Regions from separate parts of the Mycobacterium malmoense genome, predicted to be linked through region 2. Evidence: riboswitches for the same ligand, from Rfam matches in the RefSeq annotation. Region 2 holds a riboswitch; the other holds the start of a gene.
What was found. A riboswitch is a leader RNA that binds a small molecule or an ion and turns the genes downstream of it on or off. The one in region 2 is predicted to bind magnesium.
Positions count from the first base shown of each region.

Region 1 (8,442 bases), 1.2 Mb from region 2:
CGCAGTTCCTGCAGCTCGCGGATCCGGTCCTTGGCCCAGCCCTCGGCTTCGAGTTCTGGAGTCACCGTGCCGTCCAACACCACCACGCCGGTCCCGTCGGGCAGCGCCGCGGTGAATTCCGGGTCGGCGGCGACCAGCCGCGAGCTGTACTCCTCGGGCCGCAGCACTACGGGCCCCGCGGTCAGGGTGCCGTCCGGGTTGACGACGCCCTCGCCGGCCTTGACCGCCCTGATGGCGGCCTGCACGTCCCTGCCCAGCCGCGGCCCGGCCACCCGGGCGTTGACGGTGAGTTCGAACCGGCCGTAGGTGTCGATCGCGTCGGTCAGCTCGACGCGCTTAACGTTGAGCTCGTCGGCGATCAGCTCGGCGAACGGCTTCAGCCGCCGCGGGTTCTCCACCGCCACAGTTAGTTTCGGTAGCGGCAGGCGCACCCGCAGCCTGTGCGCCTTGCGCAGCGACGACGCGGCCGAGCACACCTCGCGGACCTGATCCATCGCGGCGACCAACTCGGCGTCGGCGGGCATGTCGCCCGACGCGGGCCAGTCGGTTAGATGGACCGACCGCCCAAAGGTCAGGCCCCGCCAGATGATCTCGGTGACCGACGGCAGCAGCGGGGCGGCCAGCCGAGCGGTCACCTCCAGCACGGTGTGCAGGGTGTCGATGGCGTCGGCGTCCTCCTCCCAGAACCGCGAACGCGACCGCCGCACATACCAATTCGTCAGCGCCTCGGTGAACTGGCGCAGCTGCTCGCAGGCCCCGGAGATATCGCAGACCTCCATCGCCGCGGTGAGGTCGTCTCGCAGCACCGCCAGCTTGGCCAGGATGTAGCGGTCCAGCACATGCGGCGAATCGGCGCGCCAGGCACCGACTTTCGGCGCGTAGAGGGCCAGGAAGCTGTAGGCGTTCCACAGCGGCAGCAGCACCTGGCGCACACCCTCGCGGATCCCCTGCTCGGTGACGATCAGGTTGCCGCCACGCAGGATGGGCGACGCCATCAGGAACCACCGCATGGCATCGGAGCCGTCGCGGTCGAACACCTCGGAGACGTCGGGATAGTTGCGCAGCGACTTGCTCATCTTCTGGCCGTCGGAGCCCAGCACGATCCCATGCGCCACACAGGTTTTGAACGCCGGCCGGTCAAACAGCGCGGTGGCCAGCACGTGCAGCGTGTAGAACCAGCCGCGGGTCTGGCCGATGTATTCGACGATGAAGTCACCCGGATAGTGGCCGTCGAACCAATCGGAATTCTCGAACGGGTAGTGCACCTGCGCGTACGGCATCGAGCCCGAGTCGAACCACACGTCGAGCACGTCGGGGATGCGCCGCATCGTGCTGCGACCGGTGGGGTCGTCGGGGTTGGGCCGAACCAGCTCGTCGATGTAGGGCCGGTGCAGGTTGGTGGGCCGCACCCCGAAGTCGCGCTCCAGCTCGTCGAGGCTGCCATACACGTCGATGCGCGGATAGGCGGCGTCGTCCGACTTCCACACCGGAATCGGCGTGCCCCAGTAGCGGTTTCGCGAGATCGACCAATCGCGCGCGCCGGCCAGCCACTTGCCGAACTGGCCGTCCTTGACGTGTTCGGGGTACCAGGTGATCTGCTGGTTGAGTTCGACCATGCGGTCCCGGAATTCGGTGACCGCGACGAACCACGACGACACCGCCCGGTAGATCAGCGGGTTGCGGCATCGCCAGCAGTGTGGGTAGGGGTGCTCGTAGGTTTCGTGCCGCAGCACCACCGCGCCGTTGACCGCCGCCGGGCCACCGCCGTTCTTCAGGTCGCGGATGATCTGGGCGTTGGCGTCAAAGACGTGCTGCCCCTGGTAATCCGGGACGGTGGCGTCGAAGCGGCCCTTGGAATCGACCGGCGTGACCGGCGCGATGCCGGCCGCCTCCGAGACCGCCATGTCGTCCTCGCCGTAGGCCGGCGCCATGTGCACGATCCCGGTGCCGTCCTCGGTGGTCACGAAGTCGCCCGGGAGCACCCGAAATGCCTTGGGCGAGTCCATGAAATACGGGAACGGCGGCAGATAACGCATGCCGAGCAGGTCGGCGCCGCGATAGGTGCCCAGTATCTCGGGCTGTTCGCCCAACTCGCGGGCGTAGGCGCCCAGCCGGGCCTCGGCCAGCACGAAACGACGATCGCCCGCCCGGACCACGACGTAGGTCACCTCCGGATTGACGGCGACCGCGAGGTTCGACGGCAGCGTCCACGGCGTCGTCGTCCACACCAGCAGGTAGGCACCATCCACCGGGCCGCCCACCACTTGGAAACCGACGGTCAGAGCCGGGTCCTGGCGGCTTTGGTAGACGTCGTCGTCCATCCGCAATTCGTGGTTGGAAAGCGGGGTTTCGTCGCGCCAGCAGTACGGCAGCACCCGATAGCCCTCATAGGCCAGGCCTTTGTCCCACAGCTGTTTGAACGCCCAGATCACCGACTCCATGTAGGGCGGATCGAGCGTCTTGTAGTCGTTGTCGAAGTCGACCCAGCGCGCCTGGCGCGTCACGTACGCCCGCCATTCGTCGGTGTAGCGCAACACCGATTCGCGGCAGGCTTCGTTGAAGGCGGCGATCCCCATGTCGTCGATCTGGGACTTGTCGGTGATGCCCAGCTGGCGCTCGACTTCCAGTTCGGCCGGCAGCCCATGGGTGTCCCAACCGAAGCGGCGCTCCACCTTGTAGCCGCGCATGGTGCGGTAGCGCGGAACGATGTCCTTGACATAGCCGGTGAGCAGGTGGCCATAGTGCGGCAGCCCGTTGGCGAACGGCGGACCGTCGTAGAACACATACTCCGGGGCGCCGTCGCGGCGGGCGATGCTGGCCCGGAAGGTGTCGTCACGGGCCCAGTAGTCAAGAACCTCGAGCTCGAGCTGCGGAAAGTCGGGCGCCCCGACGGCCGGCTTCGGATAGGCCTTGACTTCGGCGTTATCGGTCACCACGTGCGTCGTCTCCTGCGCCCAATTCCATGCTCAGGCCGGGGACGACGACGCGCGACCTGCGCGAGCGCCGCGGTACCACCCCGCTTGCCGCGCTTTCGCGTGGCCGCTCATTGAGGGCTGTGACGGGCCTACCCGTTCGGTTCTACTGAGCCAGGCTGGCTGTTCTTCCGAAGGCTCCCCGGTGATAGCCGGATCGATGCCAGTGTGTCGATTCTACTGAAGCACCGCAAAAAGGCTCCGAGGGGTTACCTGGCCGCAGGGCCGCCCTGCAGCCGGATAACCCCTCGGGGCTGCTCCCTGCCCACCGGACTAAGCCCGGACTTCGAGCAGACCAACCCGCCACAGCGCCGCGTACACGTGACGCACGGCGATGCTCAGCAGATGAGCGGCGCCATCCACCAGCGGGTCGCTGATGACGATGGTCCGACCCTCGACGCGAGCCGTCGCCTTCTTGGGCGCGGGGGCCTGAGTCGGGGCTGCATCGCGCACCACCGTGAGCTTGGGGGCGGGCGCTACGGCCACCACTTCGTCGTACAAAACTGCGGTCATGATCGCCTCCTAGAGGGAATACCAAACGAGCACTGAATGGACTGACGTGTCCCGTCCCGCAGTGGTTCCGATCCCAGAACGCTTGGCCGCGAAGCCAATGAGCGCTAAAACGACTCAGCTGAGAACGTCGTGCCGGAGACCGGATCGGGACGAAACAAAGCTCGGACTTCGGTCCGGACTGTCGCTGGAACTCATACGTCCCTCACCTCCTCAACGGTCGCGACGCGTGCGATTGCCCGCACGAGCTGTGCACACCAAAAGGAGTACAGAAACCGACGACCGTCGGCGATCCGCACCCCTCTCGTCAGAGCTTTGGCACTGCATGACGTGTCCGGTTATCCCGGAAGCCACCTGGGCTCAACCCTTAAGCCGGGAAGAGCTGTCCTGACCCGGGGCGTCTTTGGACGTTCGGGGTCAGTGGCCTGTATTCGTGCAGACGCCTCACCTAACGAGGTGCATACGCCACCGATAATGCACGACGGGTATGACGCGGTCAATGCGATCCGTCCCGTGTTTCGGAATTTTTATGTATTTACTACGAGCACACACAGCTTTTAACCAGCTTCAGCGCCAGACCTGCGCACATGGGTTAGACGCGCGGGCGCGGCCCGCGTCAAGCACCGGCGCGACGACGAAGTCGGCCGCCGGCGAGTCGGGCTGGTCACTTATCGACCAGGCCCTCGAGCCGCCCGATGGTGTCGATGAACTCCTCGACCATGTCGAGCACCACCGAGCGCGTAGGGCGCACCCGGTCGAGTGAGCCGACCACTTGACCGACGAAGTAGGTCGCCAGCTCGCGAGCCTTGGCGCCCTGGTGGCCGGCCGCCTGGTTGATGCGCACCTGCGAGTCGGTGATCAGCGCGGTCTGCAGCGGCATGCCGAGGGGGTCGGGGGTGTCCGGCCGGTCCCACTCGTCGGTCCAGGCCGTGCGCAGCATCCGCGCCGGCTTACCGGTCATCGACCGCGACCGCACCGTGTCCGAGGAGCTGGCGGCCAAAAACTTCTCCTTGACCACGGGGGCCGTCTCCGCCTCTTCGGTGGTCAGCCACACCGATCCGCACCACACGCCCTCGGCACCCAGGGCCAGGGCCGCGGCCACCTGGCGGCCGCGGGCGATCCCGCCCGCGGCCAGCACGGGCGTCGGCGAGACGGCATCTACGACCTCGGGGACCAACACCATGGTGGCCACCTCGCCGGTGTGGCCGCCGGCCTCGGTGCCCTGGGCGACGATCAGGTCGACACCGGCGGCCGCGTGCCGCCGCGCGTGTTGCGTGGTGCCGGCCAGCGCGGCCACCAGCACGTCGTGGTCGTGGGCCCGCGCGACGAGGTCGGCCGGGGGCGGCCCGAGCGCGCTGGCGATCAGCCGAATGTTGTGGCCAAAGGCCACGTCGAGCAGCGGCTCGTAGCCCTTGGGCGAGATGTTGAGGCCGCCGAACGACGCGCGGGGCTCGTCGGCGGGCGCCGCGATGCCGTAACGGCTCAGCAAATCGTCCAAGAAGGCGCGGTGCTCCTCGGGCAGCAATTCCCGGGCCTGCTCGGCGTCGATCCCTCCCCGCTCGGCGCCGACGTACTTGGGCGGCAACAACAGATCGACCCCATAGGGTTTGCCACCGGTCTGCTCCTCGATCCAGGTCAGCTCGCTTTCCAGCCGTTTGGGGCTGTGCGCGACGGCACCGAGGATTCCGAACCCGCCCGCGTTGGTCACGGCAGCCACCACGTCGCGGCAGTGGCTGAACGCGCAGATTGGGAATTCAACGCCGAGCAGTTCGGCGACCCTGGTTCGCATTGGCCGACGCTAAGAGTTATTGACTGATATGTCAATCGATTACGGCGATCCGCGATACTCGCCGCCACGAGCGCAGGCTCGGTGCCGGCGGCGTCTGGCAGCACCTCTCGAACAGGCCCCGGAGAACCCACGGACCAGAGCTTCTAAGGCGACCGGCCGTCCGGCGGCCAGCTGGATACACCGTCTTCCAACGGGACCCTGAGGCTCTGCAGGATCGACGCGACCATTCGCCATGCGCCGATGGCGGTGACGAGTTCGATGAGAACCGTTGTATCACATTCTAATTCGTGCTCGCAGGCGGCCCAACTCCCGGCGCTTACCGCGCCATCGCGCACCACGTCGTCGGTGGCGGCCAGCACCGCCCGCTCGGTGGGTCCGAACCCGTCGTATGCCCGCCAATCACGCACGCCGAGCAGATCGTCGGCCGTCACGCCCAGTCTCGACGCGACGCGCCAGTGTTGTGTCCACTCGTAGTCGCACGCGGTGAGCCAGCCGATCCGCATGATCACCAGCTCGCGCAACCTCTGGTCGAGGGCGCCGTGCCACAGCATGGTGGCGAGCAGGTCATTGATGGCGCGCGCCAGTTGCGGATGGTTCAGCAACACTTGGAAGATGTTGAGTTCGGCCATGTAGTCGGGCACGGCGGCTTCGTCGGCGGCGGCTTTGGCCTCGTCGACCGGCAGTTTGGGCACCCGGGCTTTCGTCATGGTGTGAGCACTCCGTACTGGCAAGACACCGTCGCGTTCACCGGCCATGCTAGCCAGCAATCCCCCGGAGCCTTCGAGGCGCACGCAGCGCCGGGGCGGGCTTTCGAACCGGCAGCAACCCGAGCCCGGCGGATCAAGCGCGGCAAGGTGGGTGACGACGTCCACGCCGAGGGCACCGGTGGAGCCCAGCTCCTTGAAAACCATCGTGTTCGGCGAAAGGCCCCAAGCGCCGGCGCCGTACCCCGGGGGTGCCGGTGACAACGACGGCTCCACCCGGACGTGCTAAACGCGGTCGACCGCGTGAATACCGTTGGCGCCCTAGAGGTTAGATCGACGATGGGTCGGTCCCCGCCGAACCGCTCGGCCAGCGGCAACCGGTCGGTATCGCGCGACCCGAACCCAGTGATCATCACGAACCCGGCACCGGTCTCTAGCGACAACGTCGCCCGGCTCGGTGGCGTGAAACCGTTACACCCCAACCTATTTCAGCGCCCAACGGGCTAACCACGCCACCACCGTGGACGGGGCCGTGCGCTTCGCAGCGCCGGTAGTCGCCGCAGAGGCAGTTGGCGCATTGGCGACGCGACCAGAACGCCTCGACGCCCCGCCGGGGAACCCACCCGTGTTTGCTGGTGCTCGGTGCGGCACAGTTCGCGGGCGGCCCACTCGCACCAGTGCCGACCGGACGCTCCCGCGAGACCAGATCGCGCGACAACCTCCAAGACCAACGCGCGGGCCGGCGTGACCTCCGACACAGTGGGAACATTACGAACCGGGCCAGTACGCCGTTTCGGCGCGTGCTCCAGCTCACGCGTTAACTCGGGAACACCCGCGTCGAGACGGTCTTCCCGTAGCCGGATCCGCATGCGAGTCAACGGATTCCCGGAAAACGCATCATGCAGCGCGCCCACGCGATGATGCTGCGCTTCGGTGCCAGTAACGGGCCAGTAGCCGAGCCCGCATCTAGTTGGAACTCGACATGCGATCTTATAGATTTCAACGATTCTGCGTCGCGATTTCGCCAAACCGCCTAGCATGGCCTGATTAGGCATATCGGCGCAGCACGGCTCGTCTAATTGTTCTCTGCCTGGCTCTTTTCGGGGTTGGGCCCGTTCGTAGCGCCCTGAATAGTCGCCTCACGTCTACCGCGGTATGCATCGATCATGACGCGTGGAACGAGCCGCACGCCGTTGCATCACCTCGCGTTTGAACCGGCAGACGGGGACGCGCGGCCCAAAATGGCGGACAGCCTTGGCAGACAGCGCCTCTGGCAGGGACGTTGCGACGTCGGCCAATCGTCCAAAAAGTATGTGACCGACCTATCGATCGGGCCTTACGTCAGCTGCCACTCATTTGGAGCCTGTTAATTTTTTGTACGTCCGCACGATTTTTCCACGCGGGCCGAGCTAAGCGGCTACGCTGCTGATCGCGTCAAGTTCTTGGGGAGGGCTTCGAAACTGGGGGGCGGTGGGTTGCATGTGTGATGCTGCGGGGTCCTCAGCGCGCACCGAAAATTCAGCGATATTTCTCGAAGCCCTGATAAGAGCTTGCAGCAGTGATAGGAACTTCTGCATAAGCAAGGAGAGGTGAAGGACAGTGGATAGGGCAGGCGTTACTCCGGTTGCCGTCATCGGGATGGCGTGCCGGCTGCCGGGGGGCATCAACTCCCCTGACCTCTTTTGGGAAGCGTTGCTGCGGGGCGACGACCTTGTCAAGGAAATTCCCGCCGACCGCTGGGATGTCGACTATTACTACGACCCCGAGCCGGGTGTGCCGGGCCGGTCGGTCTGCAAGTGGGGGGCGTTCCTGGACAACGTCGGCGACTTCGACCCCGAGTTCTTCGGCATCACGGAAAAAGAAGCGACGGCGATGGACCCCCAGCACCGGTTGCTGATGGAAACCGCCTGGGAGGCCATGGAACACGCCGGTCTCACCAAGGACACCATCGCCGGGGAAACGGGCGTTTTCGTCGGATTGAACTACGGCGACTACCAATTCGTGCACGCCGCCACCGACGCCTTCGACGGACCGTACGGCAACCCCGGCACCATCTCCTGCATGGCGTCCGGGCGGATCGCATACGCGCTCGGGCTCCACGGTCCCGCCGCCACGGTGGACACCGCATGCTCTTCTGGCTTGTTCGCGATCCACCAGGCCTGCCGCAGCCTGAGCGACGGAGAGAGCAACCTGGCGTTTGCCGGCGGGGTCAACGTAATGATGGAACCGCGCAGGTCCGCCTCGGCGTCGGCGGGGGGCATGCTGTCCGGGACCGGGCACTGCCATGCGTTCGACGTCAAAGCTGACGGCTTCGTGTCCGGCGAGGGTTGCGTGGTGCTGTTGCTCAAGCGCCTGGCGGATGCCCAGCGGGATGGCGACCGGGTTCTGGCAGTCGTGCGCGGCACGGCCGCCAACCAGGACGGCCACACCATGAACATCGCGATGCCGTCGGGTGAGGCGCAGGCCA
Region 1 covers NZ_CP080999.1:2,298,127-2,306,568, reverse strand. Annotated here, with positions in the region: gene ileS (isoleucine--tRNA ligase) at 1-2,933, opposite strand, end outside; gene K3U93_RS10770 (Rv1535 family protein) at 3,246-3,485, opposite strand; M-box (ykoK) riboswitch at 3,775-3,945, opposite strand; gene K3U93_RS10765 (nitronate monooxygenase) at 4,147-5,271, opposite strand; gene K3U93_RS10760 (carboxymuconolactone decarboxylase family protein) at 5,415-5,978, opposite strand; gene pks2 (sulfolipid-1 biosynthesis phthioceranic/hydroxyphthioceranic acid synthase) at 7,614-8,442, shown strand, end outside.
Region 1: another riboswitch for magnesium. It lies ahead of K3U93_RS10770 (Rv1535 family protein); the one in region 2 lies ahead of K3U93_RS05340 (PE family protein).

Region 2 (8,442 bases):
GCGGCATTCGACCTGGCTGTCCGGACGGTGGTCCCTCCCTTGGGGGTCATCGCCAACCGGACGCGGCTGGCCCAGTTGCTGGCCACCAACTGGTTCGGGAGCAATCTGGCGGCGATCGCGGAAACCGAAGCCCAGTACGCCGGCATGTGGGTCAACAACTCGGCCGCGATGTATCACTATCGGGCCGCCTCCGCTCAGGCTCTCGCGCTGCCTCAGTTCTCGTCGCCGCCCGCGATTGTCAATCCGGCGGCCGCCGCCGTTCAAGCCAGTGCCGTGCCCGCTGCCACCGGTTCGTCCACGACTTCCACCCTGGCCTCGAACGTGGCGGCGCTGCTCGACCCCGGGTCGGGAGCCCTTGTCAACAATAGCTGGTTCCAGCTGGCCAACACCTGGGGAAACCAGTTCATCGCGGGCGGGATTCCCATCAACCTGCTCAGCTACTTGGCGCAGATGACTTCGGCTCAGGCGCTCCAGAGCGTGGGCGGCGACGTGGATGAGGGCTTGGCGGAGGGCGAGGCGGCTTTGTCGGCATCGGAGGCCGATTTTGCCAGCGCGCTGCGCGCCCTTGGCTCGGCTCAAGCGCCTACGGCGGCGATGGGCGTCGGGGTTTCGCTTGGCAAGCTGACCGCGCCCGCTGCAGTGGTGGGGTTGTTGCCCGCTTCGCAGTCCCCGGTGCAACTCGCGTCGGCGGTATCCCCGCTTCCGGTGGGCGAATTCGGGCTGCCCTCGATCCCGATGCCCCCGATGACGATGCCGCCGTCGGCCTCGGCGGCCTCGGCAAGCAAGCGCCGGCGCGAGGGGCGAGACTACGAGAACATCGAATACGGGCTGGAGCTCAAGGGGACCGTCATGCAAAGGCCGCCATCGGCCGGATGAGGCCGCCGCGCGCCAGACCCCTAACCGGTCCCCGACGACGCGGTCGCCGAGCGCGACTCCATCATCCGGTTGCGGACGATGTGTTCGACGAGGATCGGGACGAACGTCTGGACCGGCGCATCGACGAATTGCTGAGCGGCCTGTTCGCACCAGCGCTTGATCTGGGCGGTCCGCCGCTCGTCGCCGAGCCCCTCATGAAGGGCCAGCTTGTCCGCGACATCGGCCACGGATCGCGCGACCGCCGAACGGCTGGCCGGCGCGACACCGGTGTCGGCGGGTACGCCCGCCTCCCGCAGCGCCCGCCGGGCCACCTCCTCGCCGGTGTCCGGCCGGATGACGCGCAGCGTGATGTGACGACCGTCCTCACCGATCAGGATCACACTGGGCGGCTCGTCGCTGATGAAGCCCAGCAATTCGATCGTGTGGCCGGCGATCTCGGCCACCGGCGGCGTCTCGTCCCAGCCATGGCAGCGGTAGCCCACCATCACGATCCGTCCCAGCCGGTCGGACAACGACGCCACCAAGTCCGGCAGCTCATCGACCAGGCGCGTCGACCGCGGCCACCAGGCCCCGTCAATGTGCTCCGACACGGACCGATAGGGCTTGAGCTGCAAGCGATTTTCGTGTTCCACCTCGACCACCTGCCCGATGAGTGCGCGGATTCCTGGCCCCCGCAGACCCCGCAGTCAACGGTACGGCCAACGTGACCCGCCCGCGACTCGACCGCCGAAGCCGGCCCGAAAAAGCCGCCACCAAGCGGCCGTCCGGTAGCCGCGCCGTGTACCGAACGTGAACAACGAGTAGCGCCAACCACTTTCGGCCGAGGCCCGACGGCGCCGAGACTGCCCAAACCTCTGTCCGCCGCCCGGCTGGTGCGGTTTGGCCCCGAACGCCGTACGGACCCACCACGTCAACGCGCTGGCGATGTTGGGTCGTCAACTGCATAACGCGGGCTCATCTTGTTGGCCGGCACCGTGATCGTTTCGTACTTCCTCGGTGACGGCGTGCAGGCGGTCATGATCGGCGTAATCCTGGCGCCCAGCACAAGTTTGACGAATATCGTGCCGGGCACGCTCCGCCGAGTTACACGGACGGGTGCACGGTTGGTGTGCATTGAAGATCTGGGCGACATCGACATCTTGATCACCGACAAGACAGGCACTTTGGTGCCAGAGACAGCGGTGGTCGCGCAAGACACCCGTGTGACCTTGTTCGCCGCCGGACGCCGGGTGGTAGCCGTGGCTGTCAAGCCAGCGGGCGAAGCGAAGTGTGTCGCCGCGGTCACCGAAATCTCATAGGAAGCCGTCTGGCGCCACCCAGTTGACGGGAACGGAGTCGCTTGTCGCTGGCGCCGTTTTTTTGGGAGCTGGTGGCGTGTCCACGGTGCGCCAGTGGCACAGGACGACATGGGAATTCCAAATACACTGGCGAACTACTCGCGCCTGGTGATTCGCTAGTGGTGACACTGCAATTGCTGCCGCCAATACGAGCGCGGTCATCGGTGCAACACCGTGTCCGCGAATGTTGGAGTGCTCCTTCGGAGCCTTTGTCGCTACCACTAAGGACATTCAGTGACCGCCACAAAGTCCACGGGGGTTTGCTCCCTGTGCATTAGACAATTTCTCTCCATAGAACCGCGACGGTGCGCCAACAAGTGTTGTTACGAAAGACATTGAAATCTTCCAAAATCCGTCACTTTCGGTAATCTAACGTTAACGAAGTCGATGACGTGGTTCTCGGTCTTGGTGGTTTAAAAACTTAACTTTGCAATGGTTCGGTAAGTGCAGCCACCGACTATGGATTCCATTGTTTTTGGAAAGTTGGATCACCTCAACCTGGGCGATCCAACACATATTGAACACACATATATGCAGCTCGTGATATCGGCAAGCGAACGCCGACTTATTTGAGAATCCTATGAAATCATCACAATTCGATGCGCGGACCAGGCGAATGTAGGATCATCACCGCAACGTCGGGATACGCAGGCAATGAGCCGGTCAGGCCAGACCATCCTTGGTCACCTGCTCAGGATTTACTGTGCTGATGGCTCGTAGCTGTACTGATGTGATGCCACTGCGGTCACCAGGCCGATCGCAGGGATGGAAGACGACGTTCCGAATGGTTATCGAGAAAGGTGGGACAATAGTCAACGCCAGAGGTACTGATCGGATGATCAGGTCGCGGCGATCAATCCGGATCCTGCGCATCCCTTCGTGACTGGCGGTTGGTGCCGCTGTGGCATTGATCTCGTGGATCGCCATCTTGCGCTCAGCCTCGCCCAGCCCGCCGCAGAATTACGCCGCGCGCGTAAATGGCGGGCCACCCGGATGGGTTTCCACATCCTGCTGCTGCTGGTCTTCTGTGTGGCCAGGATTCCGGCTTGCCAGAGGGCGGGCGCTGGCTCTACGGGCCGAAGATCCCAAGCAGGGTCAAGATGGTACGGCGAGTCCAGGCCGGGGGATCCGGTCCCGCATAACCGAAAGGCAAATCCCCTCAAGCTCCCCGCAATGTAGCCAGCCACGCAGGACCGCTTGCGCAAGGCAGAGGATGCACCGGGCATATGTCTATAACGTGAACGGTTTCCAACGCACGGCACTTAGGGTTGACTTAGTAACCTGTGGATGCCACCATCGTCTTTGCAAGCACCTCGTTAGGTGAGGCGTCCGCACGGATATAGGCCACTGACCTCGAACGTCGAAAGACGCCCAGGGTCAGGACAGCTCCTCCCGGATTAAGGGTTGAGCCCAAGTGGCTTCCGGTTCTGACAAAGCCGGATACGCCGTGTGGTGCCGAAGCTCTGACGAGAGGGGTGCCGCGTCCTGACATAGGCGCTTCTCCCCACTGTGCAAGGGTATAGCATCCCCGTGTGCCCTGGCTGTGAGGAGGTGAGAGCGAAATGAGTCCCGGCGATAGTCCGTATTCCAGATCGACGACCATTTCGTCGCGATCCGACCCCGCCTCGTTTCCACACCCAATCGGCTGACCGCGGGAGATTTGTCCGCAGGTCACCGTTTCGCAGGTTTGCCGTTGGGGTGCCGAAATTAGCCAAGGAGTAGCCACCAAGCCCGCGTCTGATCTCTTTTCGGAAGGAGAAGACCGATGTCGCTTGTTGTTCCGAAGCCAGCAGCGTTAGCTACGGCCGCCGATCACGTGAGCGGGCTCGATCCGCGATGAACCCTCAAAACGTGCTTGGTACTACCACAAAGCCCGTGCTCGATTCTATTCCCCCCAATATTCGTTAGGAGAAATTCCAAATGGTTTTTGTTACTACGCAGCCGGAATCGTTGGCCGCCGCCGCCCGCCGCTTGCAGCAGATCGGGTCGACGCTGGCCGCCCAGCACACTGCCACCACGGCGCCGATAACCGGGGTGGTGCCCGCGGCTGCCGATGAGGTGTCGTTCGTGACGGCGGCTAAGTTCGCGGCGCACGCCCAAACGTTTCAGGCGATGAGCGCACAAGCTGCCGCTATGCACCAGATGTTCGTCGCCACATTGGAGACCAGTGCCGGATCATACGCGGCTACCGAGGTAGCCAACGCAGCCGCAGCCCGCTGAGCACTTAGAGGGGGACCAGTGATTGATTTCGCGGCATTGCCGCCGGAAATTAACTCGGCCAGAATGTATTCGGGCCCCGGATCGGGACCGATGCTTGCCGCCGCCTCGGCCTGGAACGCGATCGCCGCTGAAATGCGTTCAGCGGCCGCCTCTTACGGCTCCGTAATCTCCGAGCTGACCAGCGAGAGTTGGTTTGGTCCGTCGTCGATGTCGATGTTGGCGGCGGCCGTGCCGTACGTGGACTGGCTGAGCACCACCGCGACCCAGGCCGAGCAGGCCGGCGGCCAGGCCAATGCGGCAGTGAACGCCTATGAGTCAGCGTTTGCCATGACGGTGCCGCCCATGGTCGTCGCGGCCAACCGTGCTGAGCTTGCGGCGCTGGTGGCGACCAACGTTTTCGGCCAAAACACCCCGGCGATCGCGGCCACCGAGGCCCAATACGCAGAAATGTGGGCACAAGATGCCGCGGCGATGAAAGGCTACGCCAGCGCCTCGGACATTGCCTCGGAATTGACTCCAATTAACTCCCCGCAATCCACCGCCAGCGTCGGCGGAGTGGCAGAGCAAGCCAATGCTGTTTCCCAGGCGGCCCAAACGCCGGCGGGAACTACGCAGTCGATACTGTCGTCGGCAACGTCGAACGCTGCTGGCTCGTCGTCTCTCGGATCGCTCGAGTCGTACCTGGCAGGCTTGTTCAGCGGCTCAGACAATTCGGCGCTGGGGAGCTTCTGGAATGGCAACTTTTTCAGCACCGCGGTCACCAACGGAGCCCTTGCTGGCGGCCCGTACAACCCGGAGTTCATCCTGCAAACCATCGCCGGTTTCAGCTTTCTGATGAATGCCGACAAGGCAGCGACGAGCGTTGCGGCGCTATCGGGTGCGGGGAACTTGTCAGGTCTGGGATCCGGTGCGCTCGGGTCAACAGAACTCGTCGGCCTGGGTGCCGCCGCGTCGGCCGAGATGGGCCATGCGCACCTGGTAGGGGCGGTGTCGGTGCCAGCCAGCTGGACGTCTGCAGCGACGATCAGTCCAGCCGAAACGGCGTTGCCAGCCACCGGCCTCGGCGACATTGGGTCGAGCCCGGCAGGAGGGCCGGGAGGGTTTGCGGCGCCCATGACAGGTACGGCCAAGCGGCTGCGCAGGGCCATTCCCAAATACGGGTTCCGTCCTGTCGTGATGCCACGTCCGCCGGCCGCCGGATAACGGGACTTGAGAGGAAGCGTCATGATCGATTTTGCCGCGTTACCGCCGGAAATTAACTCGGCCAGAATGTATTCGGGCCCCGGATCGGGACCGATGCTTGCCGCCGCCTCGGCCTGGAACTCTATGGCCGCCGAAATGCGCTCCACGGCCACCTCTTACGCCTCGGTGGTTTCGGAGCTTACCGGCGAGAGCTGGTTTGGGCCGTCGTCGACGCTGATGGCAGCCGCCGTCGCACCGTACCTCGAGTGGCTAAGCGCCACCGCCACCCAGGCCGAGCAGGCCGGCGGCCAGGCCAACGCCGCCTCGGCCGCCTATGAGTCAGCGTTTGCCATGACGGTGCCGCCCGCGGTCGTCGCGGCCAACCGCGCTCAACTGTCGAACCTGGTGGCGACCAACCTTTTCGGACAAAACACCGCGGCGATCGCGGCCACGGAGGCCGAATACGCCGAAATGTGGGCGCAAGACGCCGCGGCGATGAACGCCTACGCGAGCGCCTCGATCACGGCGACACAATTTACGCCGTTCACCGCGCCCCAGTCCAGCACCAACACCGGCGGAGTAGCCGACCAGGCCAACGCGGTTGCCCAAGCCACTACCACCTCGACCGCATCGACCAGCTCGGCCACCAGCGCGTCCGCGTCGCTTTCCGACCTGGCCGCTTGGCTGGGGATCGCGCCCAACACGAATACCTCCACCACCGGGCTCGCCGGAGTGATGAACTTCCTGGATGGGCAGAACGGATCGATGGTTGGAAGCTTCCTCAACAACGCCTCGGTCGCCAACTTCTCCAACGCATTCACCACCAGCGGGCTGATGAACCCGACTTCAATGATCGATAGCGCTACGGTGTATAGCTTCCTGGACGCCCCGGCGGACAGCGCGGTAAGCGCGGCGTCGGCCGGCCTTAGTGGGGTCGAGACGGCGGGATCGGCCAGCTTGCCGGGCCTTGCCGCGGCGCAGATTGGGCAGGCAAACCTCGTCGGTGCCTTATCCGTGCCTCCAGGCTGGGGCGCGAGCGGGGCGGCGATCACCCCCGCCGCTCTGCCAACGACCCAGATCGGGGCAGGCGCGTACCAGGGCATGAGCGCCACCCCGATGGTGATGGAGGACGTGGGGCCGGTGGGCATGCCCGGCGTGCCATTGGGCGGTATGGCGGATGCTGACGACGAGTTCGGAGGCGTTCCGATATACGGGTTTCGCCCGCGCGTACTGGGACGTCCGCCGGCGGCTGGTTAATAGTCAGCGTGACTAAGGGGTGGCCGGCCGCCCGGCAGGTCCGCTCGCGTGTCAGGAATGCGTGGGTGCCACGAGCGTGGCGTCGGGGTCGGGGGTGATTTGATCGGTGTGGGTGTTGTAGTCGAAGAGTTCGGCGTAGCGGCCCCATCCGATGGCGGTGTCGAGTTGCCGCTGGGCGTCCCGGGTGTTGAACGCTTGCTGAAGTAGGTCGAGGAAGAATGCGGCGCGCAGGCTGCCGTCGGGGCAGTCGTGCAGGGCATGGCAGATGGTGCGCACCAACGGTGCGCGGGTGAGTGCTTGTTGGGCGAAGATCTGCTTGCTGGTTTGGATGTCGGCGGTGGTGAAATCCTTGCCGGTGGAGGTCAATTCGAGGTTGGCACCGTCGACGCGGACGAAGTCAAGCAGCGCCGCGGCGTCCACGAGCGGCAACAGGTCTTCGGCGGCGATGCTCAGGTCTGCGGCGAGGTCGGGGATCTCGACGCGCCCACCCTTGCCGTAGACGATTTCGACCAGCCCGGCCAGCCCGCCGACGGTGGCGCGGGGTAGCGGGTGGCTGGTGGGCGTGGCGGTGCCGGGATCGGCCAGCGCGGTGGCCGGTCCGGTGCCGGTCAGCAGTTCATAGACCTTGTCGACGAGTGCCTCAAACGATGCGGAACGGCGGTCGCGCGGACGCTCCAGCTCGATGGGAAACTCGGCCAGGATGCGGCCGGGGTTGCTGTTCAGCACGATGACGCGGTCGGCCAGCAGGATCGCTTCTTCGATGTTGTGCGTCACCAGGCAGATGGCCTTGGTCGGGAAGTCCTGACCGGTCCACAGGGTCATGAGCTCGTTGCGCAGGTTTTCGGCGGTGAGGACGTCGAGCGCGGAGAACGGTTCGTCCATCAGCAGCAGATCGGGCTGTAGTACCAACGCACGGGCGAATCCGACGCGTTGGCGCATCCCGCCGGATAGTTCTTTGGGGTAGGCCGATTCGAAACCGTCCAGGCCGATCAAATCGATGGCCTCCATGGCGCGCTTACTGCGTTCGGCCGGCGCGGTTTTGCGCGCCGCCAGCCCGAGTTCGACATTTTTTTGCACGGTCAGCCAGGGCATCAGGGCGAAATTTTGGAACACCATCGCGGTGCCGGGGTTGGCGCCGGTCAGTTCGGCCCCGTTGTAGCGCGCCACGCCGCTGGTCGGGACGATCAGACCCGCGATGACGCGCAGCAGCGTCGACTTGCCGCACCCGGAACGACCGAGCAGCGCGACGACCTCGCCGGCACGGATGTCGAGGTTGATGTCGTCGAGGACCAGCAAGGTGCCACCGTCGGGCTTGCTGAAGCTCTTGCTGACGTGCTCAAGGCGGATGATCACGTCGTCGCGAGTCATGGCGGCCTCCGTTAAGCCTTTGAAGGATCAAGATAAGGATCAAGATAGGGAGAAGCGCCGCTCGGACAGGCGGTAGAGGCGTTGCCACAGCACAATGTTCATTGTCACCACATAGAAGCTCATCGCGATCACGCCGACCAGCAGGCGCGGGGCGTCGCCCACCGCGGTGGCGCGCGTGATGTAGGCGCCCAGCCCGACAGCC
Region 2 covers NZ_CP080999.1:1,120,487-1,128,928, forward strand. Annotated here, with positions in the region: gene K3U93_RS05320 (PPE family protein) at 1-876, shown strand, start outside; gene K3U93_RS05325 (DUF5994 family protein) at 897-1,508, opposite strand; gene K3U93_RS05330 (hypothetical protein) at 1,839-2,174, shown strand; gene K3U93_RS05335 (hypothetical protein) at 2,877-3,140, opposite strand; M-box (ykoK) riboswitch at 3,519-3,695, shown strand; gene K3U93_RS05340 (PE family protein) at 4,134-4,433, shown strand; gene K3U93_RS05345 (PPE family protein) at 4,497-5,636, shown strand; gene K3U93_RS05350 (PPE family protein) at 5,658-6,872, shown strand; gene K3U93_RS05355 (ABC transporter ATP-binding protein) at 6,924-8,240, opposite strand; gene K3U93_RS05360 (ABC transporter permease) at 8,280-8,442, opposite strand, start outside.